DNA from 4 places in the Cupriavidus sp. KB_39 genome. Region 3 is predicted to be linked to each of the others. Evidence: predicted binding sites of a transcription regulator. Region 3 holds the regulator's gene; each other region holds the start of a gene.

Region 1 (6,427 bases), on a different contig from region 3:
GGCAGGCATGTTCGCCTATATCGCCGGTTCGCCGTTCGTGCTGATCGAGTTGCATGGCATCGACCCCTCGCACTATGGTTTCGTGTTCGGGGCGAACGCGTTCGGGCTGATCGCGATGTCCCAGATCAATACGCGCCTGGTGCGTGCGCGCTCGCTCGACGCCGTGCTGGGCATGGCCCTGTACGCGCCGCTGCTGGCCGGCCTGGTGCTGGCCGTCGCGGCGCTGGCGGGCATGGCCGTGCTGCCGGTGCTGCTGGTCGGCTTCTTCGTCTTTCTGGCGGGTATGGGGTGCATCACGCCGAATGCGTCGGCGCTGGCGTTGGCGCACCAGAGCCATCGCGCGGGCACCGCGTCCGCGCTGATGGGCACGCTGCAGTTCGGATTTGGCACGCTGGCTGGCGCCGCCGTCAGCGTATGGCACGACGGTACCGCGCTGCCACTGGCCGTGGTGATGGCGGTGTGCGGCTGCAGCGCGGTCCTGCTGCGGCGCTACGGGCGGGCCGGCGCGGCCGTGCCCGCCTGATCAGGCGGCCTGGTTGGCGGGCGTCGCCGGCGCCATCGGCATGGCCGGCGCGGGCTGCATGACCACCATCTGCGCCGGCATCGGGGCGGCAAATCCGGCTTGGCCAAAACTCTCGCGAATCACGCGGTTGGTATCGAAATAGACCTGCCAGTAGTGATCGTTATGGCAGTAGGGCCGCACGGCGAGCACCGGGCCGACCAGCGTGAATTCGAGGATCTCCACGTCGACCGGCGGTTCCGCCAGGACGTTGGGAATCGCGCCGATGCGCTCCTTGAGCAGTGCCACGGCGGCCATCGCGTCGGTCGAGCCGGCCAACTGCGCCTTCAGTTCCACACGCCGGTAGGCATTGGCGGTGAAATTCTGGATGGTGTCCGAGAAGATCTTGTTGTTGCCGACTACGGTCAGCACGTTGTCCGGCGTGTCGAGCGTGGTGGCGAACAGGCCGATCTCCCTGACTGTGCCGGTCACGCCGCCGATGGTCACGAAATCGCCCACCTTGAACGGCCGCAGCACCACGAGGAAGGCGCCGGCCGCGAAATTCGCCATCAGCCCCGACCACGCCATGCCGATGGCCACGCCAGCCGCCGCAATCAGCGCCGCGAAGGTGGTGGTCTGGATGCCGAAGTAGCCGAGGATACCGATCACCAGCACCACGTTGAGGGTGACGGTGACGATGGAGCCGACGTAGCGCAACAGCGTGGGGTCCACCTTCTGCCGGGCCAGCGAGTTCTGGACCAGCCGGACGACGAAATGGATCAGCCAGCGGCCGATCACCCAGAAGGCCAGCGCGGCCAGGATCTTGACGCCGAACACGGTGGCGTAACCGACGATCARCTCGCGAAAGCTCTGCAACGAAGAGGTATCCATGGGGCATGCTCCTGTTAGGCAAGGGCATTATTGGCCTCGTCGCGGGCAAGTTCAAGTTAATAATTTCGCGAAAATCCGCCGTTCGATATGCGCAAATAACAAAGCGGCCGGAACGCTGTCCGGCCGCTTTCTCCCAGTCCCAACAAGGGTGGATTACCAGTTGGTCTCGCGCTCCGGGGTGGCCGAAATGCGGTGCAGGGTCAGGTCCGCGCCATTGAACTCGGCTTCGGCATCCAGTCGTATTCCGACGAATTTCTTCAGTGCACCGTAGACTACCGTGCCGCCCACCAGCGCGATGACGATGCCGAGCGCCGTGCCGATCAGCTGCGCGACCAGCGACACCCCGCCCATGCCGCCGAGCGCATGGGTGCCGAAGATGCCCGCCGCGATGCCGCCCCAGGCGCCGCACAAGCCGTGCAGCGGCCAGACGCCCAGCACGTCATCGATATGCCACTTGTTCTGGGCCAGCGTAAACAAATAGACGAACAGCACGCCGGCCACCGCGCCGGTGATCAGCGCGCCGAGCGGATGCATGAGGTCCGAGCCGGCGCACACGGCCACCAGCCCGGCCAGCGGGCCGTTGTAGGCGAAGCCGGGGTCGTTGCGGCCGGCCCACCACGCCGCCAGCGTGCCGCCGGCCATCGCCATCAGCGAATTGATGGCCACCAGGCCGCTGATCTTGTCCACGGTCTGGGCGCTCATCACATTGAAGCCGAACCAGCCCACCGCCAGCACCCAGGCGCCGAGCGCCAGGAAGGGGATGTTCGAGGGCGGATGCGCGCTGATGCGGCCGTCCTTCGAGTACCGGCCGCGCCGGGCGCCCAGCAGCAACACGGCRGGCAGGGCGATCCAGCCGCCCACGGCATGCACGACGACCGAGCCTGCGAAATCGTGAAACGGCGAGCCCGCAACCGAGGCGATCCAGTCCTGGATGCCGAAGCGGTTGTTCCAGGCGATGCCTTCGAAGAACGGGTAGACAAAACCGACCAGGATGAATGTGGCGACCAGTTGCGGATTGAATCGCGAGCGCTCGGCAATGCCGCCCGAAATAATCGCCGGAATGGCCGCCGCAAATGTGGCGAGGAAGAAGAATTTCACCAGTTCATATCCGCTCTTTTGTGCCAGGACTTCGGCACCGGACATGAATTGCACCCCGTACGCCACCGTATAACCGACAAAAAAGTAAGCAATCGTGGAAACGGCAAAATCAACAAGGATTTTCACCAGTGCATTCACCTGGTTTTTCTTGCGCACCGTGCCGAGTTCCAGGAATGCAAATCCCGCGTGCATGGCGAGTACCAGGATGGCGCCGAGCAGGATGAACATCGCATCGGCGCCCGTTTTCCAGTTTTCCATTGCTACCTCAATGCTCAAAATGGGAGCACGAGTATGCAAAATCCGTTCCAGACAGCGATGCAAAATGGGGAAAATAGCGCCGAGGCGGTGCGTGGCGCACTGGTGTGGCGTTTCCGGGCGAGTTGTCGGATCAACTATTGCGCGCAGCGGCTGCGCCGCCGTACGAGCCACGCCTCATTATGGATCGCCATGCGCCAAAAACGGGCGTATAGCGCGCGCGGTGCGATCCAGAATGGTGCGTCCTCGCCCGGGGGGMGGCCGACGAAGCGCGGCCCCGTGCATGTGCGCCGCACGATACGTGTCGGGCTGAAAAAGTGACGATTCCATTTGGGGAAAAGAGGGGTAAAACCCCCGCTAAGTCTTGCCAGAGAACGTTTTCCGGCCGTTTTCGTTGCTTCGGTGCCACTGGGGATTGCCCAAGGCGCAAAGGGCAGATTAGACTGCGCCGATCGGTAATTTGCCGGCAGGCAGATGTCCGGTGACGACGACCAACAAGGGAAATCTAGCCATGAATAAAGGTGAACTGGTATCGGCCATCGCCGCGGAAGCAGAACTCAGCAACGCCGCCGCCGAGCGCGCGCTGAACGCCGCGCTGGACAGTATCAAAAAGGCAGTGGCCAAGGGGGACTCGGTCACCCTGGTGGGGTTTGGTAGCTTCAGCTCGGGCAAGCGTGCTGCCCGTACCGGCCGCAATCCGCGCACCGGCGAAACGATCAAGATCCCGGCCGCCAAGACGGTGAAGTTCTCCGCCGGCCAGGGTTTCAAGGACGCCGTGAACAAGAAGAAGTAAGCAAGTTCGCGTTCTTGAAAGTAAGGAAAGCGGCCTTCGGGGCCGCTTTTCTTTTTGGGCCATGATGTCCACGCGCGGATTTGCCCATTGGCGCGCCTCGTCGGGTTACACTGCCCGCGCCTCAGGCTCGATTTCTGGATTTTCTGCGATGAACGATCTGTCCCACCAGCTTTCCATGACCGTGCTGATGACGCCGGACATGGCCAACTTCTCCGGCAACGTGCACGGGGGCACCATCCTGAAGTACCTGGACATGGTGGCCTACGCCTGCGCCAGCCGCTACGCCGGCCGCTATGTGGTCACGCTGTCGGTGGACCAGGTGATGTTCCGCCAGCCGATCCACGTGGGCGAACTCGTCACCTTCCTGTCTGCCGTGAACTACACCGGCCGMAGCTCGATGGAAATCGGCATCAAGGTGGTGACTGAGAATATTCGCAGCAAGGTGGTACGGCATACCAATAGCTGCTACTTCACGATGGTCGCCGTGGACGACAACGGCGCGCCGGCCGAGGTGCCGCCGCTGCAACCGCGTGACGAGGTGGAGCGCCAGCGCTTTGCCGCCGCCCAGCAGCGCCGCGCGCTGCGCCAGGAAATGGAGCGCCGGCACGACGAGATCAAGGGTTCGGCGGACTGACCATGGCGAACATCCGCATCGGAATGATGGCCGTCGCCGGCCTGTGGGCGCTCTCCAGCATCACGCAGGCCGAGGAAATCGGCAGCGTCAGCACGAATTTCCGCGTCACCGGCTCCGACAAGGTGGTGATCGAAGCCTATGACGATCCGCAGGTGGACGGCATCACCTGCTACGTCTCGCGGGCGCGCACGGGCGGCATCAAGGGCTCGCTCGGCATGGCCGAAGACCCGCCGGAAGCGTCGATTGCCTGCCGCCAGGTGGGCCCCATCACCTTCAAGGGCCCGGTCAAGGCGCAGGAAGACGTGTTTTCCGAGCGGATGTCGATCCTGTTCAAGACCCTGCACGTGGTGCGTGCGGTGGACCGCAAGCGCAACACGCTGGTCTATCTGACCTACTCCGACCGCATCGTCAGCGGCAGCCCGCAGAACGCGGTGACGGCGGTACCGGTGCCGGCCGGGACACCGATCCCCGTCAAGTAAGCCTCAGCCCCTCAGCAACCTCAGGCTTCAAACAGCTTGCGCAGATTCGATTTCAGAATCTTCCCATTGGGATTGCGCGGCAGCATCTCCCCGCTGACGATAATCCGCACTGGCACCTTGAACGCCGCCAGCTGCTGCCGCACGAAATCCTGCAACTCCGCTTCCGTGGCAGCCATGCCCGGCTTCAGGCTCACCACCGCACCGGGCTCCTCGCCCAGCGTGCGGTGCGGGATGCCGACCAGCGCCGCATCCATGATGGCCGGATGGGCGTACAGCGCGCTTTCCACCTCGATGCAGTAGATGTTCTCGCCGCCGCGGATCAGCATGTCCTTCATCCGGTCGACGATATAGAGGAAGCCGTCCGCATCCAGCCGGGCGATGTCGCCAGTGTGCAGCCAGCCATCGACGAAGGTCTTGGCCGTCGCCTCGGCCTTGTTCCAGTAGCCGTGCACCACGTTCGCGCCGCGCACCATCAGCTCGCCGGTCTCCCCCAAGGGCAGCGCGCGCCCGAAGCCATCGTCGATCTTCATCTCGCCGATGGGCAGGGCCGGGCCGCTGCTGTCTGGCCGGAACACGTACTCTTCCGCGCTGTGGCTGGTGAAGGTGGCCGAGGTCTCCGTCATGCCCCAGCCAATGCCGGGAGCCGCGTGTGGAAACACTTCCTTGATGCGCCGCACCAGTTCCGGCGAGGCCGGTGCGCCGCCATAGTTCATGTTCTCCAGCGATGACAGATCGAAGTCGCCGCGCCGGGGATGCTCGATGATCTGCCAGGCGATGGTCGGCACGCCGCCGGCCCCCGTGCAGCGTTCGCGCTCGATCAGCGCCATGGCCTGGAGCGTGTCCCAGCGATGCAGCAGCACGATTTTGCCGCCCGTCGCGAGTGCGCCATTGAGCACTGACATGCAGCCCGTGACATGGAAGAACGGTACCGCCAGCAGCGCCGCCTTCTGCGGGGCGTTCGGATCCGGCTCGGGCACCGGCTCGCCGCGCCGCAGCAGGTTGCGCAGCGGGCTGAACTGGGCCGCCACGGCCACGGAGGTGGCGTTGCGGTGCGAGCCCACGGCGCCCTTCGGCTTGCCGGTAGTGCCCGAGGTGTAGAAGATCGTCGCGTCCTCGTCCGGGTCCAGCGGGATGGCCGGCAACGATTGCGAGGGCAGGCCGTTCCAGGCCGACGACGGGCCGATCACCGATTCGAGCGAAGCGATATGGGCGTCGCCCGTGATTTGTGAAAAGTCGCCGCTCTCCGGCAGTCGCGACACATAGACGCGCTCCAGCGCCGGGCAGGCCGGCAGGTGCTCGAGGATGCGGCCGAGCCGCTCGTTATCGACGATGGCGATCCGGCTGCCCGAATCGGCCAGCCCGTATTCGAGTTCGGCGCCCGTCCACCATGCATTGAGCGGCGTGACGATGGCGCCCGCCAGCAGCGCGCCAAAGAACGCCACCGGCCATTCGGGCAGGTTGCGCATGGCCACGGCAACGCGGTCGCCCTTGCGTACGCCGTCCCGGATCAGCTGGTGCGCCAGCGCCGTGGCGGCCAGTGCGAACGCGCGGTAGCTGACGCGCTCGTCCTCATAGACGACGAAGGTCTTCTCGCCCCAGCCGGCGGCCACCAGGAACAGGTCGCGTAGCGTGGGCGGGGCGTTTTTCCAGACAGTCGTGGGAATGCCACGGATCACGCGCGTCTCGGTTTCGAAGGGCGCGCCGGGCGCGGTCAGGCGGGCGTGGGCTTCGGCGAGGGACATCACCGGCCACGCGGCGGTTTGCTGAGGATGTTGCGA
Region 2 (7,021 bases), on a different contig from region 3:
TCTTGTTCGCGCCCTGGCTGTACGGGTCGAACTTGTCGCCGGACTTCGCACCCTGGCTGTAGGTGTCGAATTTCTCGCCGGACTTCGCGCCTTGCGAGTACGGGTCGAACTGCTTCTTGTCCTGTGCAATGGCCGCCACGGAGGCGGTAGCCAGGCCCAGCGCAACTGCGGTGGCGATGATCTTGTTCATGGGATCTCCTGAGTGGTGCCGCCTTCCGGCGGTTCGCGTTGTGCGGGCTTACCGGCCAGTAAACAGCATGTCAGCCCGCTCGGGCCAGTGTGTCCAAGGCCGGTGAAGCCGTCAACTCAGGGGTTTTCCGGGGGCGGCAGCCGCGTGCCGCCCCGAGATGGATGCCGAAAAGTGCTTATTCGGTCACGGCGTCAGAGGGGTGCTTCCAGGCCTGTGTGACCTCGGCGGAGGGCGCCAGCGCGAGGTTGGTGCCACGCGTGCCAATCGGCTGCTGGAACCAGCGCTTTTGCAGCGCGACCACGTCCGGCGTGGCGAAGGTGCCCGCCAGCGCCTGATCGACCAGCCGCTTCCACTCCGGGTCCGCCTTGGACATCATCAGCGCGTTCTGCTCCACCGACAGCGCCGGGCCGACAATCACGAACTGCGACGGATCCTTCGACTTGGCGCGCAGCCCGGCCAGCAGCACATCGTCCATGACGAAGGCCTGGGCGCGGCCCGTCTCCAGCAGCAGGAACGACTCGCCATGATCCTTGGCGTAGACGTCCCGATAGCCATAGTCGGCCTTCAGGCGTCGCACGTGGCGGTCGCCGGTGGAGCCGGCGCTGGTCACCACGGTCTTGCCACGCAGATCCTCGAGCGACTTGATACCCGAATCGGCCCGTACCAGCATCCGCACCGTGGATACATAGTGCGAAACGCTGAACGCCACCTGCTTCTGGCGCTCCAGCGTATTGGTATTGGGCGCGCAATCGAGCTCGACCAGCCCATTGACGACGGCCGGAATGCGGTTCTGCGGCGTCAGCGGCAGCCAGCGCACCTTGATCTCCTTCAACCCGGCCTTGACGCGGGCGGCCTCGGCGGCACGCAGGCAGAGATCCACCGCATACCCGGCCGGCTGGCCCTTGTCGTCGGCAAACGAAAACGGCAACGCCGATTCCCGATAGCCGAGCGTAATCGTGCCCGTCTCGCGAATCTTGTTGAGAACCGGGCTATCGGCATGGGCGAGAGCAGGCGCCACTACCCCGGCGAGCAGGGCAGCAGCGGCAATCAGGCGTTGCAGGGACGAAAACGAGGCAAACGGCGACATGGGATCCGAGGGTGCTGACGAAAGCGGCAAGGGTATACCCCGGGCCTGCGGCGCAGGAAGGATATTCTCGTCATAAGCAAATGCCCGGTTTTGGGGAATGGGCCGCGCTACGTCAGTCGGAAGCCGTCGCAGGCCATCAACGCCCAGACCACCACAAACGGGAGCGCACACAGGACGCGGGTCCGCATTCGGGCGCGCCTGGCAAGCAGGGACCAGAGGGCGAGGGTGCTGGTGGTCCAGAGTGAGATGCTTGATATCAGATAATTCTGCTGGGACCGATAAGCCCACATCGAAGCGGCTGGGCCTTCCTCTCCAAAGGGGTATTCATGAGGGACAGTCCATGCGTCCCAGATATCTGCAGGCATAATAACGACGATGAAGGCGAGAATGATGCCAGCGATTATTTTAATAACGAACCTGTAATTCCATGTCTTTTGCATAATACATAAACTCCTTATTTCGATGCGCCGGACAGTTCCTTCGAGATCCAGAAGTTCGATGATTTCCCGTGGCGTCGGCGTCGTGCCAAAAAGCCGATAACCGAATCTTCGCGAACGAGATCTTCGAGGTCCCGCCGCAGAAAATGATTGTTTTTGATTTCGTTTTCCATGCGCTGGTCTGTATGACTAGGGTTGAACCAGCAGACGTTCTACCCGCGCATTGTCTGAGAGGTCTATCAGACGCGCCCAAGAATTGGGCATGGTTTGACTTTCATCGTGGCCGGCGCGCCATCCCACCTATCCTTGTTACATCCGTAACCTTTGACCCCCATCCGTCCCTGCACCAACAAGGTACAATCCCGCACCTTTGTATCGTTCTCATAACAAATGGGCACCCGTCCTTCTCGTTTGGCGTGCATTGACGCGCTGAAGGCGGTCAGCTCACAGCTGATCGTGTTGCACCATCTGGCCTTCTACGGGCCGATGTCCGATGCCGCGCACGCCCTTGCCCCGGGGCTGATTGGCTGGCTGGCCGACTATGCGCGCATTGCCGTGCAGGTCTTTCTTGTTGTCAGTGGTTTCCTGGCCGCGCGCAGCCTGGCGCCGGGCGGGATTCTGACGGCCGCGAATCCGCTGGGGACCATCTGGCGCCGTTATCAGAAGCTGGTGGTGCCGTTTGCCGTTGCCATTCTCGTGGCGATTGCCGGGGCTGCGCTGGCGCGCACCTGGATGACGCATGACTCCATTCCGGCCGCCCCGCACTTGGCGCAGTTCGTCGCGCATCTGCTCCTGCTGCACAACATTCTCGATGTGGACGCGCTGTCCGCCGGCGTCTGGTATATCGCCATCGACCTGCAACTGTTCGCCTTGCTCGTGATGGTGCTGTGGGTGGCGCGCGCGGCGCCGCGTCGGCGCCTGCCGTGGGGCATGGCGCTGGTGGGTGCGCTGGCCGTGGCGTCGCTGTTCTGGTTCAACCGCGACGCCAGCTGGGATATCTGGGCGATCTATTTCTTTGGTGCCTATGGCATGGGCACGCTGGCCTACTGGGTGTCGAACCCGGGGCGCTCGCCGATGGCGCTGATCCTGCTGGCCTCGCTGGGCGTGGCGGCGCTGGTGGTGGACTTCCGGCTGCGCATCGCGGTGGCGCTGGCCACGGCGCTGCTGCTGGCCATCTCCCGGCGCGGGGACTGGCTGGAGCGCTGGCCCGGCGGCCGTCTGGCGGATCTCTCGGCCTATTTCGGCAAGATTTCCTATTCGGTCTTCCTGGTCCACTTTCCGGTTTGCCTGGTAGTCAATGCGGCGGTCTCGCACCTGGCGCCGGGGCAGCCCGTGCTCAACGCACTGGGCATGGGGGCCGCCTGGGTCGCCAGCAATCTGGCCGGGGCGGTGTTCCATCGCTATGTGGAATCGGTCGATGTCCTCCATGTGTTGCGCGAGGCGATCTGGCCGGCGCGTGACAAGTCGGTCACTTCCGAGGCCTGATCCGGGCCTTTGCGCCTTAGCGCTCTCAGCTGTATGTCGGCACCAGCGCCTTGCGCGCGGCCGGGTCCTCGATGACCCGGCGCCAGTCCGCGGGCGCCCCGTGCGACATCCCTCCCACGGGCACCATGCCCGACACCTTGCCGGACGGCAGCACACATCGCACGCGCGGCCCGGGTGCCCGCTGGGCCTCGCCGGCCTGCGCCGACACCGTCACGCAGGAGGCGGGCAGCAGGCTGGCCGATGTCCCCGCGGCCTGCGCCGCCACAGGCGCCAACACGCTGAGGGATGCGGCGACTGCCGCTAAGGCGGATAGTAGTTTCATGATGTTCTCCATGCTGTGGCTGGCCCCGTCTGGGGCGCGATGCAGCCAGTATGGAAAATGCCTGTCGACCTCGACATAGCCGAAGTCCTAAATTGACCCCATCGCCCTGATGGTGCCCACCGCCTCGCCTTGGCGCGGGCAACGCACTGCCACGGTGCGTTCGGCGCCACACCTACCGTAACAACCCCACTTGGGCGATGGCACGAACGTTGCCTAGTATGGAGATACAAACCTGACCATTTGGTCAGGATTCCAGATACCGGGGCATCCGGGGAAGAGGCTGTCATGTCCGATCACATCGTCCTGACCTCGCACGCGCGCCGCGACAAGCCGGCCGAGCCGATCCACTGGGGCGCCCCCACGGCGGCCGAGCGGGGACCGGTCATCGCCAGCCTCACGGACCTCACGCGCCGCAACGTGATCGGCACCCACGCCGGGGCCTATGCGATCTATCGCGCGCTGGCGGTGGCCTCGGGCAGCCTGCAGCGCGCGCATCGGCCGGACCTGACCGACACSGCGCCGGCCGAGTCCATCGGGCCCCATGCCCAGTGGGGCGATCCGGACAAGATCGTCTCGCTCGACCCCTGGGGCCACCTCGTCTCCACCGTCTTCGCAGACCGCATCGCCGCCGGCGTGGACATCCGCCCGACCATCGCCGTCACGCGCGCCCATATCAATATGCCGGAGCTGACGGCGGCCATCGCCGCTGGCCGGCTGGTGCCCGATGGCGAGATCCTCTATCCCAATGGCGATGTGCGCGTGACCAAGGCCGCCGTGGACCCGGTCTGGTACCTGCCGGGCCTGGCGCGGCGCTTCAATATCAAGGAAAGCATCCTGCGGCGCAGCCTGTTCGAGCAGACCGGCGGCATGTTCCCGGAACTCGTCACGCGGCCCGACCTCAAGGTCTTCCTCCCCCCCATCGGTGGCATGACGCTCTATTTCTTCGGCGATGTGGCCAAGCTGGGCCAGCCGGAGACCCGCGTGGCCTGCCGCGTGCACGACGAATGCAATGGCTCGGATGTGTTCGGCTCCGACATCTGCACGTGCCGGCCCTATCTGGCGCACGGCATCGAGGTCTGTATCGAGATGGCGCAGCAGGGCGGCGTAGGCCTGGTGGTCTATAACCGAAAGGAGGGCCGCGCGTTGGGCGAGGTGACCAAGTTCCTGGTCTACAACGCGCGCAAGCGCCAGGTGGGCGGCGACCGCGCCGAAACCTACTTCGCGCGGACRGAATGCGTGGCGGGCGTGCAGGACATGCGGTTCCAGGAACTGATGCCCGACGTCTTCCACTGGCTGGGCATCCGGCGGATCGACCGCTGGGCGTCCATGAGCAATATGAAACATGGCGCGCTGACCGCGCAGGGCATCGAGGTGGTGGAGCAGGTGGCCATTCCCGAGGCGCTGATCCCGGCCGACGCGCGCGTGGAAATCGATGCAAAGGTGGCGGCGGGGTACTTCACGCGGTACACGCCGCCGGACGCCGACGAACTCGCCCTGGCAAAGGGCAGGGGGTTGAACGAATGAACCAGCATTCCGAAGGAGGGCAGGACGCACGGATCGATGGCGATGGCAGCGGCTGGCACACCCCGGTGCCGCCGGACCATCCCGCCTCGGCGCTGTTGAGCGCGGAGGCTGTGCGCAGCCGGTGCGCCATTGTGACGGAATACGTGGCGGCGGGCGACTCTGCGCTCTTTACTTGGCATCCAGACCGGGTGCACGCCGTGGCGGACTACGTGGCGGCCACCATCCGGCGCCGCTACCGCGACCTCAAGGTGCCGTATCACAGCCGCTGGCGCCATTTCGAGAGCGGCGGTCCGGGCGAGGAAAAGCTCGACCGCTGGCAGATCCTGTGCGAGCGGGCGGGCATGTCCGGCGCCGATCATTGCGAGGAACGCGCGCGCATCGGCATCGACCTGGTCATCCCGAGCGTACTGCTCGATGCCGGTGCCGGCGCTGACTGGCGCTACCGCGATCCGGCCAGCGACCTGATGCTGACCCGCTCCGAGGGGCTCGGCGTGGCCAGCTTCGATCTCTTCGCGCGCGGCGGCTTCTCCGCCGAGCATGGCGACCCCTTGCGTGCCGATGGCGAGCGGCTGGCGCGCATGGACGCCTCGACCATCGCCACCGCTTTCCAGGTGGCCGCGCACAACCCGCTGGTGGGGCTGGAAGGCCGCGCCGGCCTGCTGCGCCGGCTGGGGGAGGTGGTGCAAGCCACCCCGGCCGTCTTCGGCACGCCGGCCCGGCTCGGCAATCTGTACGACTACTTCGCCAAACATGCCGTCGATGGCCGCATCGAGGCCAGCTTCGTGCTGCGCACGCTGCTGGTGGCGCTCGGGCCGGTCTGGCCGGGCCGCGTGCAGCTCGATGGCATCTCGCTGGGCGACTGCTGGCACCATGAAGCCGCGCCCGACGGGCTGGTGCCGTTTCACAAGCTCACCCAGTGGCTGACCTATTCGCTGCTGGAGCCGCTCGAGGACGCCGGTCTCACCGTCACCGGGCTGGACGCCCTGACCGGCCTGCCCGAGTACCGCAACGGCGGCCTGCTGTTCGATTTCGAGCTGATGGTGCCGCGCAACCCCGATTTCGCGGCGGGCACGCACACGGTGGATGAGCCGGTGATCGTGGAATGGCGCGCGCTGACCGTGACCGGGCTCGACCTCGTGGCCGAAGGGGTGCGGCAGGCGCTGGGCGTCACCCAGGAGGATTTTCCGCTGGCGCGGGTGCTGGAGGGCGGCACCTGGGCCGCGGGCCGGCGCATTGCCGCGCAGCGCAGGCCGGGCGGCACGCCCCCGTTCGCGATCCAGAGCGACGGCACGGTGTTCTGACGAGAGCCTTTTACCACCCACGTTTTTGCAGGCAGCCGGGCGCGGCGGGCCAGTGGCCCGTCGTGCCTGATGAAACCAGCGAGTCGACCCAAGGAGCGCACCATGAATGACCTGTCCGCCGTGCCTACGGCCGCGCAAGCCATTGCCGATACAGAGACGTCGCCGTCAGCCATGGTGATGGTGGTCAATCACCCGCTGGTGCAGCACAAGGTCACGCTCGCGCGCAGCGAGGAAACGACTACCGATAACTTCCGCCGTCTGGTGCGAGAGATCAGCCAACTGTTGACCTACGAGGCCACGCGCGACCTGGCGATGGAGACCATCGCCATCAAGACGCCGATCGCGCCGATGGTGTCGCCGGTGCTGTCGGGCAAGAAGCTCTGTCTGGTGTCGATCCTGCGCGCCGGCAACGGCTTCCTGGACGGCATGCTGGACCTGCTGCCCGCCGCGCGCGTTGGCCATATCGGGCTCTACCGCGACCCCGAGACGCTGGAGCCCATCGAGTACTACTTCAAGATGCCGGAAGACATCCACGAGCGCATGGTGATCGTGGTGGACCCGATGCTGGCCACGGGCAACTCCGCCATCGCGGCACTGAACCGGCTCAAGGAGGCCGGCGTGACGACCATGAAGTATGTCTGCCTGATTGCCTCCCGCCCGGGGCTCCAGGCGCTG
Region 3 (5,439 bases):
CGAAGATCGACTGCGAGGTGACGCCGGTGAGTTCCATGCGCGTATGACTTTCGGGGGCGGACAGGCCGTTTCAGGCGGCCGTTGGGGCGGGAGTCAGGGGTGCCACTGCGTCAGCAGATCATGCACCGCTTCCGACGTGGGCAGTGTGGCGAGGCCCTCGCGCATCTCGCGGTCCGAGAGCAGTTGGGCGATTTCCGACAGGATTTCCAGATGTTGTTGCGTGGCCTGTTCCGGCACGAGCAGGAAGATCAACAGCGACACCGGCTTGCCGTCCGGCGATTCGAACGGAATGGGCTCGGCCAGGCGCATGAAGCCGGCCAGCGGCTGCTTGAGACCCTTGATGCGGCCATGCGGAATGGCCACGCCGGCACCCAGACCCGTGGAACCCAGCGATTCGCGCGCGAACAGGTTATCGGTCACGGTAGCACGCGCCACGCCATGGTTGTTCTCGAACAGGAGCCCGGCTTGCTCGAACACCCGCTTCTTGCTGGTGACGGTGACGTCGAGATGGATGTTGCCGGGTGGCAGCAATTTGGCCAAACGATTCATGGGCGATGCGCGAGAAGTCAGGTTAGCGGGCCGGGGCGCGAAGGCCGTCCCGCCGGATTCGGGGCGAAACTTGGGTACCGAGATCTTGTCTGGGACGCCCGCATTGGAGCGTCCGGCCATTATAGAGCAGGGCTCCACCGCGATTTTGCGATGCAGCGCCGGGGTCGCGGCGGTGCCACGACGTGCCGGCCGGCTTGCCCACCCGGGGTGTCCCGGGGCCGTCCTGTCGTTATTTGTATGGCGGAGCATACACCGAGGCGGGCGGCTTGCGAACACTTGTTCCCATTTTGACCGCTCCCGGGGGCCCCGGGTCGCCCTCCGGCGTGGCAATAAGGTAACGAAACATTCCAGGTGCCCGCACCGTCACCGCCATGGCGCGCGCCCATCAAAAAAGCCGCGCTGATTGCGCGGCTTGAGCTCTTCTTTTCAGTCCTCTGCAGGGTCGGCAACCGCTCTGTTTTCGGTTGCCTGCAGGTCTCTACTGCTGCGTCAGTTGCTGGGCGGCCATCTGGTACTTCACCGCCTCGCGATCGTGGCCCTGTACGCGGTCCTTGTAGCGGATGACCTGGCGGTCGAGCTTGTCGACCAGACAGTCGATCGCCGCATACAGATCTTCATGATGCGCTTCGACGAAGATGTCCTTCCCCTTCAGATGCAGATTGATTTCCGCGTACTGGCGCCGGTCCTTCTCCTTGTGGTTGTCCACCGATAGCAGCACGCTCACGCCGATGACCTGATCGAAATGCCTGACAATTCGCTCCAGTTTCGTTTCCACATACTCACGCAGCGGGGGCGTGATGTCGAGGTGGTGTCCACTGATCTTGAAGTTCATAGCGCTTCTCCTTCTGAAAGAGCCGCACCAGGCAGGCGGTTGCGGCTCGGCTACAAAGTCTTGCGGAGATTGACTGCGGGGATCTTGAGCGCTTCGCGGTATTTCGCCACCGTGCGGCGTGCGACCACGAAGCCTTGCTCACCCAGCAGTTCGGCGATCCGGCTGTCGGAAAGAGGATTCCTGGGGTCTTCGGCTCCTATCAGTTGCTTGATCAGCGCGCGGATTGCCGTGGAGGAGGCCGCGCCGCCAGTCTCCGTAGAGACGTGGCTCCCAAAGAAGTACTTCAACTCGAAAGTACCCATGGGCGTGGCCATGTACTTATTCGTGGTGACCCGGGAAATGGTCGACTCATGTAAACCGAGTGTATCGGCTATTTCCCGCAAAACCAAGGGGCGCATCGCGATTTCGCCATGCGTGAAAAAGTTCTTTTGACGTTCCACAATTGCCTGCGAAACACGCAGGATCGTATCGAATCGTTGCTGGATGTTCTTGATAAGCCACCGCGCCTCCTGAAGCTTCTGCTGCAGGCCTGCCGTCCCCGTTTCGCCCTTCGCGCCGCGCAGGATCTGCGCATACATGTCGTTGATGCGCAGCCGTGGCATGACATCCGGATTGAGCGCCGCGATCCACCCGCTGCCGCTCTTGCGCACGAACACGTCGGGCACCACGAAGTCGGCCTCGGGACGGTTGAACGCGTGCCCCGGATACGGCGCCAGCGAGCGAATCAGTTCGTGTGCCGCCTTCAGTGCTATTTCGTCCACCTGGAGCGCTTTCTTTAGCCGCGTGTAGTCGCGCACGGCCAGCAGTTCCAGATGATGATTGACGATGGTCAGCGCCAGCTCACGATGGGAGTGCTTCAGGCGACGCAATTGCAGGCTGAGGCACTCCGCGGCATTGCGCGCGCCCACGCCGGGCGGGTCGAAGCTCTGCAGCAGGGTCAGGATCGCGTGGACTTCGTCGATCTCGAATTCGAGTTCCTCGGGCAGTTCGGTGCAGATTTCCTCGAGCGAGGCGCTCAGGTAGCCGTCATCGTCGAGCGATTCGATCAGGAAGATGGCCAGGCCCTTGTCGCGCACCGAGATCTTCAGCGGGGCCAACTGCCCCATCAGGTGCTCGCGCAGCGTGGGCTCGGCATCGCGCAACTGCATCGGCGACTTTTCGTCCTCGTCGCCCTGGGGGCGGCGGGCGAAGTCGTCGAGGCTCCAGTCRCTGCCGTAGTCCTCGCTGCCGTTGTCGTTGTAGTTGTCGTCCTCACCGCCGGACGCGCCATCGGTGCGCGCGTCGCCGTTGGGCTGAGGCTCGGAGGAGGCCGGCGCGGGGGCGCTCTGGAGGTTGACCGAGCCATCGGCGGCTACCCGCAACGGGCTTTCGATCCAGTCGTTTTCGCGTTCGAGCAGGGGATTTTCGGTCAGCGCCTGTTCCACTTCCTGCTGGAGTTCAAGCGTCGAGAGCTGCAACAATCGAATCGACTGTTGCAGCTGCGGGGTCAATGCCAGATGTTGCGAGAGACGAAGCTGAAGCGACGGTTTCATGCGACCTATTCTATGCGCATCCTTCCGACTATGGAACGGAAATTGCTATCGCCTATCGCTCTGACTTCCTGATCGACCCCGGCTGTCGCCGTGGAGGCCGGGAGAAGCGCGGCCGCACGCGGCGGCCGATGGGTCACATGCGGAAATTTTCGCCCAGGTACACGCGTCGCACGGACTCGTTGGCGATGATTTCCTCAGGCTGGCCGGCGGCCAGCACCGTGCCTTCGCTGATGATGTAGGCGTGGTCGCAGATGCCGAGCGTCTCGCGCACGTTGTGGTCGGTGATCAGCACGCCGATGTTGCGCGCCTTCAGGAAGCTCACGATGCGCTGGATTTCGCCCACGGCGATGGGGTCCACGCCGGCGAACGGCTCGTCCAGCAGGATGAAGCGCGGCGCGGAGGCCAGCGCCCGGGCAATTTCCACGCGGCGGCGCTCGCCGCCGGAGAGCGACAGCGCCGGGTTGTTGCGCAGATGGGCGATCTGCAGGTCGTCCAGCAGCGAATCCAGGCGGCGTTCGATCTCGGCCTTCGGCAGCGGCTTGCCCTTCTCCAATTGCAACTCGAGCACGGCGCGGATGTTTTCCTCGACGTTGAGCTTGCGGAAGACCGAGGCCTCCTGCGGCAGGTAGGACAGGCCCATGCGGGCGCGCTCGTGGATCGGCAGGCCGCTGATGTGCTGGTCGTCCAGCACGATGTCGCCCTCATCCAGTGCCACCAGGCCCACGATCATGTAGAACGACGTGGTCTTGCCGGCGCCGTTCGGACCGAGCAGGCCGACCACCTCGCCGCTCTTCACGTCCAGCGAGACGTCCTTGACCACGGTGCGCGAACCGTAGCGCTTCTTCAGGTGGCGCACGACCAGCGTGCTGCTGTCGGTACGGGCGGCCGACGGGGCTGCGGAGGCGTTCGGGGCGAGCGTGGCGGAGTCGTTCATCAGGTCAATGCATGCGTGACGCGGCGGGCGCGTCCGGGGTTCAGGGCTTGCCGGGCGCGGGCGCCGGCTTCAGTTCCAGCGGCGGTGGCGGCGCGGCGGCGCCGCTGGCCGGGTCCGCGCGCGGCGAGAGCACGGCGCGCACGCGGCCGGACGGGTTGCCGGTGGAGGTGTTGTTGTCGCCGCCGGCAGCCGTGTAGTACTCGTTGCGGCTGTCGTAGGTGATCACGGCGCCGCGGATCTCGTCGACGGTCTTCGCGCCGGCGATGCGCGCCGCGCGGGCATGACCGATCAGCTTCGACATTTCCTGCTTGCCGTCGTACTCGATGCGGTCGCCCCAGCCATCGATGTATTCGTCCACGCCGTCGCGCTTCTGGCGGATATACGCCTGGCGTCCCGGATTGGCCGTGGCCACCGCGTACTGGTAGCCCTCGGGGTCGGTGCGGATCTGCGCGGCGTCCGACTTCAGCACCATCGTGCCCTTGGTCAGCACGACGTTGCCGGTCAGCGTATAGATCTGCTTCACGTCGTCATAGCTGGCGTTGTTGGCCTCCAGCACCAGCGGCTTGTCCTTGTCGGCACGCTCCGCCAGGGCCGGCTGGGCCAGGGTCGCGCCGAGCGCGGCGATTGCCACCGCCAGGGCGGGCACGATGCGGCGACAGGACAACGTCGTCAGGGATGGGGTCATGTTGGTCAGCTGAGAGAATGACGGGCGATCCGTTGCCGGCGCCTGGCGTGCGTGTTGTTGTGCTTACTGCGTGGTCCGGGCCTGCCCCGACGGCGGATTCATGACGATGGTGCCGCGTACGTTGCCGAGCAATTGTACTTCGCGCGTGACATTGTTGAAGACCAGTCCGTTGGCCGTCATCACCGACGGGCCGCGCGTGAGTTGTACCGCTTTATCGGTCTTGACGATGTCGTCATTGACCAGCAACTGGAAATATTGCGATGCAGCGGTCATGCGCGGGTCCTTCGACGGATCCACGCCGGGTTGCCGTACCAGGAAGGCATTGCCGTACAGGTCGATGACCGAGCCCTCCGAGTTCATCACGCCCCGGTCCGCGTTGACCGTGACCGGGGGGCGGTCCGGCTGGTAGGCGCGCATGGCCGGCGTGGTCACCTCGTAGGTCTGGTCGTCCTCGAAATGGATCATCTTCACGCCGGTGAAGCGCATCTTGGTGGCGCCGGTCGTGTCCAGTTCCGTGGCCGAGAAGCGGTCCATGTAGTAGTCCGCCTCATGGCGCTTGGCGCGGTTCTGGGCGGCCTCGTCCTCATGGGGCGAGTTGATCTGCACCAGCCAGAACGTGCTGCCGGCGACCATCGCCATTAGCAGCAGCGGCAGCAGCCGCATGACCAGACCGGAGATCCTGCCGAAGAAGTCGCGCATCGCCGGCCCCGCTCAGATGACCTTGGCGCGGGTCAGGTCATGGATGTGGAGCGCGCCCACGAGCTTGCCGTCGCCATCGACCACCAGCAGCTGGTTGATGCGGTTCGCTTCCATGATCTGCACCGCTTCCACGGCCAGCTGGTCCTGGTTCACCACGTGGGGGTTACGGTGCATGACCTCGCCGATGGGCACGGTGCGCCAGTCGCGC
Region 4 (10,006 bases), on a different contig from region 3:
CCAGCGGCAGGCCCACGGAGATATTCGATTTCAGCGTCGAGTCCATCGAGATCAGCGCGCACTTGGCGGCCTCGCCCAGCGGCAGCGACGGCGACACCACGCGGTCGATGATCGGCTTGCCGTACTTGGCCTCGCCAATCTGGAAATAGCAATTTTCCGGTGTCGATTCGACGAAGTTGCCGGCCGCATAGATATTGAACAGGCGCGGCCGCTCGCCGCGAATCTGACCGCCGAAGACCAGACTCACGTTGAATTCGATGCCGGCATCGCGCAGCGCATGGGCATCGCGCTTGTGCACGGCGCGCACGGCGTCGCCGACGATGGTAGCGGCCTCGAACATGTCCCGCGCGGTCCACAGCGAGCGCTTCTCGTCGCGGCCCTCTGCCAGGCATTGGCGCACCGACTGACTGATCGCGAGGTTGCCGGCGGTCATCATCACCATCACGCGGTCGCCCGGCTCTTCGAACACGGTCATCTTGCGGGCCGTGGAAATGGCGTCCACGCCGGCGTTGGTGCGGGAATCTGACAGGAATACCAGGCCGGCATCCAGCCGCATGGCTACACAGTACGTCATGGGAATCTTGTTGGTTTTGGCCGCGCGCCGGCTCGGCGGCGCGCTCAGGGGCAAGCTTGCATTCTAGCGCCCTAGCGCGGCGCGAGCCGCCTCGGCGGCATCGGTCGCTTCGAACGGCCGTCTGATGGAAAGGATTGCTGCCCGGGGTGGGGTCAGTCAGCGACCGGTACCGCTGGCATCGGCGGAATCGGGGTGATGGCGATCTCGACTTCCATCGTCTCGCCCGTCCCGCCCTCCAGAATGCCCCGAATTGGTGCAGCCGAGGCGTAGTCACGCCCCACGGCAAGGCGTACGTGACGGCCATCGGTCAGGCAACGGTGCGTCACGTCGATGCTGCACCAGAGCGCGCTGGCGGCGTCCAGGCAGACATCGGCCCAGGCGTGGCTGGCCATCGACGTGGCGGCCGGGTCATAGAAGTAACCACTGACATAGCGCGCCGGAATGCCGAAGGCGCGGCACGCGGCCACCATCACCTGCGCCTGGTCCTGGCAGACGCCGCTGCCGAGCGCGAAGGCATCGGCGGCGCTGGTACCGACGTGGGTGGTGTTGGCACTGTAGCGCACGCGGTCCGCGATGCCATCGGCCAGCGCCAGCAACGCCGGCACGTCGTGGCCGGCGGCCAGGAACGGCGCGGCGAACGCGCGCAGCGCGGCCGGGGCCTGCGTGAGCGGCGTGGCGGCGGCAAAGTACAGGGGCGACACGCGCGACTCGCCGGCGTCCGGCTGGTCGTGGAAGCCATGGTGGCCGGGCGCCCCCGCTTCTTTTAGCGGCGCAATCATCACTTCCACTTCGCCAGTCGCCGTGATCGAAATCGTCTGGGCGGGGCCGGACAGCGTGAAGTTATGGACGATGTTGCCAAAGCCGTCGCGGGCCTCGGACAGGTTGCCGGGTGCGGTCAGCGTCCAGCCCTGCACGGACTGAAGCGGCCCCGAACGCGGCGCGAGCCGCAGTTCGTGCACGCTGCGGCGCACTGGCTCGGTGTAACGGTAGACCGTCTTGTGGTGGATCTTGTATTTCACGATAAGGCACGCGCCGCGGCGACCGGTGCCCGGCCCGCCACCCGCCCGATCCGGCAACGGTGTGGCGTGCCCGGCACCTCGTCAGGCAGCCAGCGGGACGAGGAAGTCCCGGCTGATGCCGTTGCCGAGATCGCCAATGCGCTCCAGGAAGCTGGTCAGGTAGGCGTGCAGGCCAACGGCGAAGATGTCGTCGATGCGCGCGTATTTCAGGTCGGCGTGGAGTTTACCAGCCTGGCGCTCCGTCTCCGACGACTGCTGGTTGGCCACCAGCGCGAGAATGGCGACCACCTCGTCCATGCTCGACACCAGCGAGCGCGGCATGTCCGGCCGCAGGATCAACAGCTCCGCCACGCGTTGCGGCGTGATCACGGCGCGATAGATCTTGCGATACACCTCGAAGCCGGACACCGAGCGCAGCACGGCTGCCCAGTGATAGAAGTCGTTCTGCTCGCGGTTCAGGTCATCGTTCTGCAACTGGCTCTGGGACTGCCCGCTACCGTCCTGGGACTGGGATTGGGACTGACTCCGGAATCCCCCGCCCTGGCTCTGGCTCTGCGATTGGCCGCCCTGGAAAGCGAGATCGTCCTCGTCGCGCCGGCCGGAGGCCTGGAACTTGACATCGAGGATCCGCGCGGTGTTGTCCGCCCGCTCCAGGAAGGTGCCGAGCCGCATGAAGTGGAAGGCGTCGTCCTTGAGCATGGTGCCGAACTGCACGCCACGCGCCAGATGCGAGCGGAACTTGACCCATTCGAAGAAGCGGGACGGGTCGTCGCGCAGCTCACCCTCGGCAATGATGCGCTGCACATCCAGCCAGGTGGTGTTCAGCGTCTCCCAGACCTCGGTGGTCAGCGAGCCGCGCACCGCGCGGGCGTTCTCGCGCGCCGCGCGCAGGCAGCTCATGATCGACGACGGATTGGTCATGTCGCGAACCATGAAGTCGATCACGTCGTCGCGGTGCAGCAGCCCGTACTTGTGGTCGAAGGCGTGGGTCAGCTCGGAAATATCGAGCATCGCCCACCAGCCCTGCTCGGCCACTTCGGCGGACTGCGGCAGCAGCGAGGTCTGGTAATTGACATCGAGCATGCGCGCGGTGTTCTCGGCGCGCTCGGTATAGCGGGACATCCAGAACAGATGGTCGGCGGTGCGGCTCAACATGATGGGTTCTCCCGGCGATCGGCGTGTTCCATGGCTCAGCGCTCCAGCACCCAGGTGTCCTTGGTGCCGCCCCCCTGAGAGGAGTTGACCACCAATGACCCTTCGCGCAGCGCCACGCGGGTCAGCCCGCCCGGCACCATGCGCACCTCCTTGCCCGACAGCACGAACGGCCGCAGGTCGATATGGCGCGGCGCGATGCCCGACTCCACATAGGTCGGGCAGGTGGACAGCGCCAGCGTCGGCTGGGCGATGTACTGCTCGGGGCGCGATTTCACCACCTCGCGGAACTGGTCGATCTCGGCGCGCGTGGCCGCCGGTCCGACCAGCATGCCGTAGCCGCCCGCGCCGTGGGTTTCCTTGACCACGAGGTCGGCCATATGGTCGAGCACGAACTGGAGATCGTCCGGGCGCCGGCACATATAGGTCGGCACGTTGTTGAGGATGGCCTCCTCGCCCAGATAGAAGCGGATCATGTCCGGCACGTAGGGGTAAATCGACTTGTCGTCGGCCACGCCCGTGCCGATGGCGTTGCTGATCGTCACATTGCCGGCCCGGTAGACCGACAGCAGCCCGGCCGCACCGAGCGCCGAATCTGGACGAAATGCGAGGGGATCAAGGAAGTCGTCATCCACGCGCCGGTAGATCACGTCAATGCGCTGCGGCCCCTGCGTGGTCCGCATATAGAGGTGCTCGTCCTCGACGAACAGGTCGCTGCCCTCCACCAGTTCCACGCCCATCTGTTGAGCCAGGAATGCATGCTCGAAGTACGCCGAGTTGTACATGCCCGGCGTGAGCACGACCACGGTGGGATCGGCGATGTTCTGGGGCGAGACACTGCGCAGCATGTCCAGCAGCAGGTCGGGATAGTGCGCCACCGGCGCCACCCGGTTGCGCGCGAACAGCTCCGGGAACAACCGCATCATCATCTTGCGGTTTTCCAGCATGTACGAAACGCCGGACGGCACCCGGAGGTTGTCCTCGAGCACGTAGAACTCGCCCTCGCCGGCCCGCACCACGTCGATGCCGGCCACATGGGCATAAATGTCGCGCGGCACATCCACGCCGAGCATCTCCGGCCGGTATTGGGCGTTGTTGTAGATCTGGTCGGGCGGAATCACGCCGGCGCGGATGATGTCCTGGCCGTGGTAGATATCGTGGATGAACCGGTTCAGCGCCGCCACGCGCTGCCGCAGGCCGCGCTCGAGCGTGGCCCACTCGCTGGCCGGGAAGATGCGCGGAATCACATCGAACGGAATCGTGCGCTCGGTGCCGCTGTTCGACTCGTCCTTGTCGCCGTAGACGGCAAAGGTAATGCCCACGCGCCGGAAGATAAGGTCCGCCTCGGCGCGTTTGTTGTCCATCGTCGAACCGGACTGCCGCCCGATCCAGTCCGCAAAATTGCGGTAGTGGGCCCTGACCGCCCCTGACGGCAGCGTCTGTCCGGCCTCGATGGCCGCCACTGCTCCGTCCTCCCGCCCTTCCAGCATCTCGTCGAAAAACCGCGCCGCCATGATGGCCGCTCCTTCGTGAAATGGGCGCCCGCGCCGGCCTCGTACTGACCGTGCCGTGCCGTCTCCCCGGTCGCCCGTTTGTCGATGCCTTGTCGAGTTGGCTCTTTCAGCATATCCGCACCGGCAAAACCCGCAAGGGTCACGCGCGCCGGCACGCGAATCGGTTTAGCAAGATGCTTGCCAGCCAGGCGCCGCCGAAGGCACGGCGCCAAGGGCTGGCTGGCGGCTTCAGGTCAGTTCAGATCAGGCGGCGGGCTTGCCGGAGCAGGCGGCCGACTCGGGCGGGCACTTGTCCAGGATGTCCTGGACCAGCGCCTCGGGCGTGCGGCGGATGTCCAGCACCAGCGCGTCGCGTGGCTCCTCGAGGGTGTCGAACTGGCTTTGCAGCAGCGCCGGGTTGAAGAAATGGTCCGTGCGCGCCGACAGCCGGCTGCCGATGGTGCCGGCGTCGCCCTTCATGAAGACGAAGGTCACACCGCCGTCGGGCGGGGTCAGGCGGTCGCGGTAGGTCTGGCGCAGCGCCGAGCAGGTGAAAACGTGGGTGCGGCCCTCGGCCCGGGCGGTGTCGATGGCGGCGCGCATCGCGGCCAGCCAGGGCCAGCGGTCCTCATCGGTCAGCGGAATGCCGTTGTGCATCTTGGCCTTGTTGGCCTCGCTGTGGAAGGCGTCGGCATCGTGGAAGCCGCAATGCAGCTGGCTGGCCAGCAACTGGCCGACCGTGGTTTTCCCGCTGCCGGAAACGCCCATCAGGATATAGATCATGTCTGCTCCGTCGATCATGGTCGGATGGTCGGGCCATCCTTGTCGGTAGCCTTCGGGCGCGAAAGACGTGGCGCGAAGGTGCACCGCGGCATGGAGATACCTGGCCGCGGCGATTGCTGAAAATCGTAAAACGACTAAACGATGACTAAACGACGACTAAGTGCGTGCAGGGCAAGTTGGGCGCCCGCCTATTGTGCGACCACGCCGGCCGTTTGGACAGCGGGCGCGGCGTCGGCCTCGGACAAGTCCAGGGCGCTACCGCCTTCTTCGGCGATCCGGGCATGGCGCCGGAACAGTCCGAACAGGCCGCGCCCCATGCTGAAGCGCGCAAAATCGTCGTCCGGCGCGGTCGCCGGGATGCGCGCGGCGAATTCGGCGTGCGCGGCGGCATCGCCGACCATGGTCAATGTGCCGGCTACGGCATCCACACGAATCCGGTCGCCATCGCGCAGCCGCGCCAACGGGCCGCCTACAAGCGCCTCCGGACCCACATGGATCACCGCCGGTACCTTGCCGGACGCGCCCGACATGCGGCCATCGGTCACCAGCGCCACCTTGTGGCCGGCATCCTGCAGTGCGCCGAGTGCCGGCGTGAGGCGGTGCAACTCGGGCATGCCGTTGGCGTTCGGCCCCTGGAAGCGGACCACCGCCACCACGTCGCGATTCAGTTCGTCGGCCTCGAAGGCGACTTGCAGCGCCTCCTGGGAGTCGAACACGCGGGCCGGGGCCTCCACGATACGGTGCTCGTCGGCCACGGCCGACACCTTGATCACGCCCCGGCCGAGGTTGCCGGCCATCAGGCGCAGCCCGCCCTCCTTCGAGAACGGCGCCGACGCCGGTGCCAGCACGGCGGCATCGCCACTCGTGGTCGGACCGTCGCGCCAGCGCAGCGCGCCGTCGGTCATCACCGGCTCCTCGGTGTAGCGCGCCAGCCCTTGCCCCATCACGGTCTGGACGTCCTCGTGCAGCAACCCGGCTTCGAGCAGTTGGCCAATCACATAGGCCACGCCGCCGGCGGCGTGGAAGTGGTTCACATCGGCCGAGCCGTTCGGATAGACGCGCGCCAGCAGCGGCGTGACCGCCGACAGGCGGTCGAAGTCATTCCAGTCGATGACGATGCCGGCGGCACGCGCCATGGCGACAAGGTGGATCGTATGGTTCGTGGAACCGCCCGTGGCCAGCAGGCCGACCATGGCGTTGACGATGGCCCGCTCGTCCACGATCTGGGCGAGCGGCGTGTACGCGTTGCCGCGCGCGATCAGCGCCAGCGCGCGCTGTGCCGCGGCCGCCGTCAGCGCATCGCGCAGTCCGCTGTCCGGGTGCACGAAGGCCGAGCCCGGCATGTGCAAGCCCATGATTTCCATCAGGAACTGGTTGCTGTTGGCCGTGCCGTAGAAGGTGCAGGTGCCGGCGCCGTGGTAGGCGGCGCATTCGGCCTCCAGCAAGACATCGCGACCAACCTGACCCGTGGCGTAGAGCTGGCGCACGCGCGCCTTTTCCTTGTTCGAGAGACCGGTCGCCATCGGCCCAGCGGGCACGAAGACGATGGGCAGGTGGCCGAACTGGAGCGCCCCCATCAGCAGGCCCGGCACGATCTTGTCGCACACGCCGAGCATCAGCGCGGCATCGAAGGTGTTGTGCGAGAGCGCGACCGCCGTACCCATGGCAATGGCGTCGCGCGAGAACAGCGACAGCTCCATGCCAGCGTTGCCTTGCGTGATGCCATCGCACATCGCCGGCACGCCGCCCGCCACCTGGGCCACGCCACCCACCGCTCGCGCCGCCTCGCGAATCACGTTCGGATACCGCTCGTACGGCTGGTGGGCCGACAGCATGTCGTTGTACGCGGTGACGATGCCGAGGTTCGGGGCGTGCTCGACGCGAAGCTTGAGCTTGTCGTCGGCCGGCAGCGCGGCGTAACCGTGCGCCAGATTCGCGCACGACATGCCGCGCAGCGGGCCGAGTTCCCGCTGTGCCCGCTCGCAGCGCGCCAGATAGGCGGCGCGGCTCGCGCGGCTGCGCTCGACAACGCGTTGCGTAACGGCCGACACCTCGGCGTGAACGGATTGGGTCATGGCGACAATGTTCCTCGTGGGGAGCGCCGGGCAAAGAACCGCCCGTCGATATGTAGATTTTCTACATTATAGCCTTGGCCTCCCGCCTGCCGGAAGCCGCTTTCTCGCGAAAATATGATGCTGTCGACGCAAATACGGGAAAGCCCTAAGGGGGCAGGCCCACGATTCCCGATCGATCCCCATGTCATTGTGTGTAGAATCTCTACATCTGCAATCCCCAGAATGGCCACGCCGATGGCCAACCGAGACCCGCACCACCATGCGCGACCGAATCCTTGCCGTCTACGACACGCTCCGTCCGTCAGAACGCCGTCTGGCTGACTACGTCACCCGCCACGGCGCCAGCGTGATTCGCCTGTCGATGCCCGAACTGGCCGAACGCGCCGGCGTCTCGCAGCCGACCATCGCCCGCTTCTGCGCCGCGCTGGGCTACGACGGCTTCAAGGAGTTCAAACTCCAGTTCGCCCAGAACCTGGGCGGCGGCACGCCGTTCGTCCACCAGGACGTGGAGGCCGACGACCGCCCGGCCGACATCGCCGGCAAGGTCTTCGACCGCACCATCGCCACACTGATGGCGGTCCGCAACGCGCTGTCGGCCGACCAGATCGAGCACGGCATCCGCCTGCTGGCCAGCGCGCGCCGCATCGAGTTTTATGGCTGCGGCAACTCCGGCATCGTCGCGCTCGATATCCAGCACAAATTCTTCCGCCTAGGCATTCCCACCACGGCCTACTCGGACCCGCATGTCTTCAGCATGTCCGCCGCGTTGCTGCGCCCTGGCGACGTGGCGGTGCTGGTCTCCAACAGCGGCCGCACCTGGGACATGCTGACCGCCGCCACGCTCGCCCGCGCCAGCGGCGCAAGCGTGCTGGCGCTGACCCACAGCGGCTCGCCGCTGGCCCGGCTGGCCGACGTCTGCGTGTTCTCCGACGTCGAGGAAGACAGCGAGGTCTACACGCCAATGACCTCCCGCATCAGCCACCTCGTACTCGGCGACGTGCTCGCTGCCGGCGTGGCGCTGGAGCGCGCTGACACCGTCGCGGCCGGCCTGCAACGTGCCAAGGCGCACCTGCGCGAGCGCCGCATCGGCGGCGCCGCGCCTGAGGCGCCGGCGTCCCGCGAAGCGGTGGCGGCTGCCACCGGCGGCACCGGCGGCACGGCCAAAACCCCGGCGACCAAGACGCCGAAGACCGCGCGCGCTGGTTCGCGCAGCTGACGCCTCCCGCCCTCCCGAGACAACCCGGGCTGGCGCCGACGCCTAACGCGGCGCCGCCGGTGCATCGCGCCAGTACCGCCGCTCCCGCTGCCGGAATGACGAAATCGCCAGTCGCGGCCCCGCCGTGACGATCGACACCGCGCCCGTTTCATCCGTCCGATACCGCGCGATGCCTTGGCGCCCATACCGCCGCCAGACATCGTCGCGCGGATGCCGGTAGCGGTTGCCATATCCGAGCTGAAACACCGCCGCCTCTGGCTGCACCGCACGCAGGAACGCCGCGCCCGACGACGTGCCGCTGCCATGGTGCGGCACCAGCAGGACATCGGCACGCAGATCCTCCGGCGGCACCGCGGCAATCAACCCCTGTTCCTCGCGCACGCCAATGTCGCCAGTCAGCAGCAAGCTGCGGTGCGCCGTGGCCACGCGCAACACGCAACTGCGTGCATTGCTCGCCAGCCGCGCGCTGCCGAGGTCCGACACTGACGGATGCAGGATGACGAAGCGCACGCCATTCCACGTCCATGCCGCGCCAGCCTCGCATGGCTGCCATGGCGCAGCATTGCTCGCCACGCCGCCTTTTGTCGGCGCCGATCCGATCAGGAGCCCGTGATCGAGCGGCGCCCCCGTCAGCCGCCGCCCCACCGGCACCGCGGCCAGCACCTCGCGCACGCCGCCGGCATGGTCCGCATCTTCGTGACTGACCATCAGCGCATCGAGCCGCCGCACGCCCATCGCCCGCAGCCACGGCACGATAACTTGCCCGCCGGCACTGGCCCCTGACGGGTATCCCGGCCCCGTGTCATAGAGCAGCGCATGCGCCTTGGTTTCGACCAGCACCGCCGTGCCCTGCCCGACATCGAGCGCCGTGACACGGACCTCCCCTTCCGGTACGGGCGTCCGGCCCGCCAGTAGCATCGGCATCATCAGCAACGCCCCACACCAGCGTGGCGGTGCGCGCACCGCCGGACACGTACGCCGTGCGGGCCGAGCAGGCCGCGCGCCGCGCAAAGGCGTTGCCGCCCGAACATCCGGCGCCCGCTCGCGAGGCATCAACACGAACACCACCCCGGCAGACGCCAACACCATCCAGACGGGTCCCGCCTGCGCCGCTTCCCAAACGGCCCACGCTGGCGCCGCAAGCCAGGCGAGCGCATCGGACAACCACGTCATCGTCGTATGCGCGACCGCCAGCAGCGGCCTGGCCACAATCACCGGCAGCACAGCACCCGCCAGCGCCAACGGCGTGACGAGCAAGCTCACCACCGGAATGGCGACAGCATTGGCAAGACAGGACACCACCGACACCTGCCCGAACAGCAGCAGCGTCAGCGGCACGAGCCCGACTGTCACCGCCCACTGCGTGCGTGCGGCGCCCGTCAGCGTTGCCCCCACAGCCGCCCTCGCCCTGTGCCACCGCCCCTCTGCCCTAGCCCGCTGCGGCGGTTCCCGCGCGGCAAGAAAGATCGCCGCCACCGCACCGAATGACAGCCAGAAACCGGGCGACATCACGGCCCATGGGTCAATCGCCACCGCCACGCCCGCCGCCCACGCGAGCACGACCGATGCCGGCGGCGCCCGGCCACTCCACAATGCCAGCGCCGCCACGGCGAGCATGCACACGGTTCGCATCGCCGGCACCTGCATCCCGGCGATCAGTCCATAACCCAAGGCGGTCAGTATCGCCACCACGA

What was found. Region 3 encodes sigma-54, which starts transcription at its own class of promoters, with help from an activator protein. Its sites were predicted from a motif close to TGGCANGNAANCTGCTTT; they were not measured.
Region 1: the regulator sigma-54 is predicted to act here: its motif matches at 2,779-2,796, upstream of AB4Z27_RS18500 (ammonium transporter).
Region 2: the regulator sigma-54 is predicted to act here: its motif matches at 3,720-3,737, upstream of AB4Z27_RS25345 (GTP cyclohydrolase II).
Region 4: the regulator sigma-54 is predicted to act here: its motif matches at 4,425-4,442, upstream of AB4Z27_RS01685 (circularly permuted type 2 ATP-grasp protein).

What each region holds. Positions count from the first base shown of each region.
Region 1 is NZ_JBFREV010000024.1:61,832-68,258, forward strand. It holds gene AB4Z27_RS18490 (Bcr/CflA family multidrug efflux MFS transporter) at 1-523, shown strand, start outside; gene AB4Z27_RS18495 (mechanosensitive ion channel family protein) at 524-1,390, opposite strand; gene AB4Z27_RS18500 (ammonium transporter) at 1,544-2,746, opposite strand; gene AB4Z27_RS18505 (HU family DNA-binding protein) at 3,255-3,536, shown strand; gene AB4Z27_RS18510 (acyl-CoA thioesterase) at 3,685-4,170, shown strand; gene AB4Z27_RS18515 (CreA family protein) at 4,194-4,649, shown strand; gene AB4Z27_RS18520 (class I adenylate-forming enzyme family protein) at 4,670-6,427, opposite strand, start outside.
Region 2 is NZ_JBFREV010000046.1:24,178-31,198, reverse strand. It holds gene AB4Z27_RS25370 (amino acid ABC transporter permease) at 1-190, opposite strand, end outside; gene AB4Z27_RS25365 (amino acid ABC transporter substrate-binding protein) at 366-1,277, opposite strand; gene AB4Z27_RS25360 (hypothetical protein) at 1,732-1,887, opposite strand; gene AB4Z27_RS25355 (acyltransferase family protein) at 2,105-3,199, shown strand; gene AB4Z27_RS25350 (hypothetical protein) at 3,225-3,521, opposite strand; gene AB4Z27_RS25345 (GTP cyclohydrolase II) at 3,807-5,045, shown strand; gene AB4Z27_RS25340 (URC4/urg3 family protein) at 5,042-6,346, shown strand; gene upp (uracil phosphoribosyltransferase) at 6,449-7,021, shown strand, end outside.
Region 3 is NZ_JBFREV010000014.1:93,699-99,137, forward strand. It holds gene hprK (HPr(Ser) kinase/phosphatase) at 1-37, opposite strand, end outside; gene AB4Z27_RS13305 (PTS sugar transporter subunit IIA) at 94-549, opposite strand; gene hpf (ribosome hibernation-promoting factor, HPF/YfiA family) at 1,028-1,381, opposite strand; gene AB4Z27_RS13315 (RNA polymerase factor sigma-54) at 1,432-2,913, opposite strand; gene lptB (LPS export ABC transporter ATP-binding protein) at 3,047-3,847, opposite strand; gene lptA (lipopolysaccharide transport periplasmic protein LptA) at 3,888-4,532, opposite strand; gene lptC (LPS export ABC transporter periplasmic protein LptC) at 4,596-5,231, opposite strand; gene AB4Z27_RS13335 (KpsF/GutQ family sugar-phosphate isomerase) at 5,244-5,439, opposite strand, start outside.
Region 4 is NZ_JBFREV010000002.1:78,404-88,409, forward strand. It holds gene AB4Z27_RS01670 (peptidase) at 1-574, opposite strand, end outside; gene AB4Z27_RS01675 (transglutaminase family protein) at 727-1,593, opposite strand; gene AB4Z27_RS01680 (alpha-E domain-containing protein) at 1,675-2,748, opposite strand; gene AB4Z27_RS01685 (circularly permuted type 2 ATP-grasp protein) at 2,784-4,259, opposite strand; gene AB4Z27_RS01690 (gluconokinase) at 4,503-5,021, opposite strand; gene edd (phosphogluconate dehydratase) at 5,210-7,096, opposite strand; gene AB4Z27_RS01700 (MurR/RpiR family transcriptional regulator) at 7,356-8,312, shown strand; gene AB4Z27_RS01705 (DNA internalization-related competence protein ComEC/Rec2) at 8,355-10,006, opposite strand, start outside.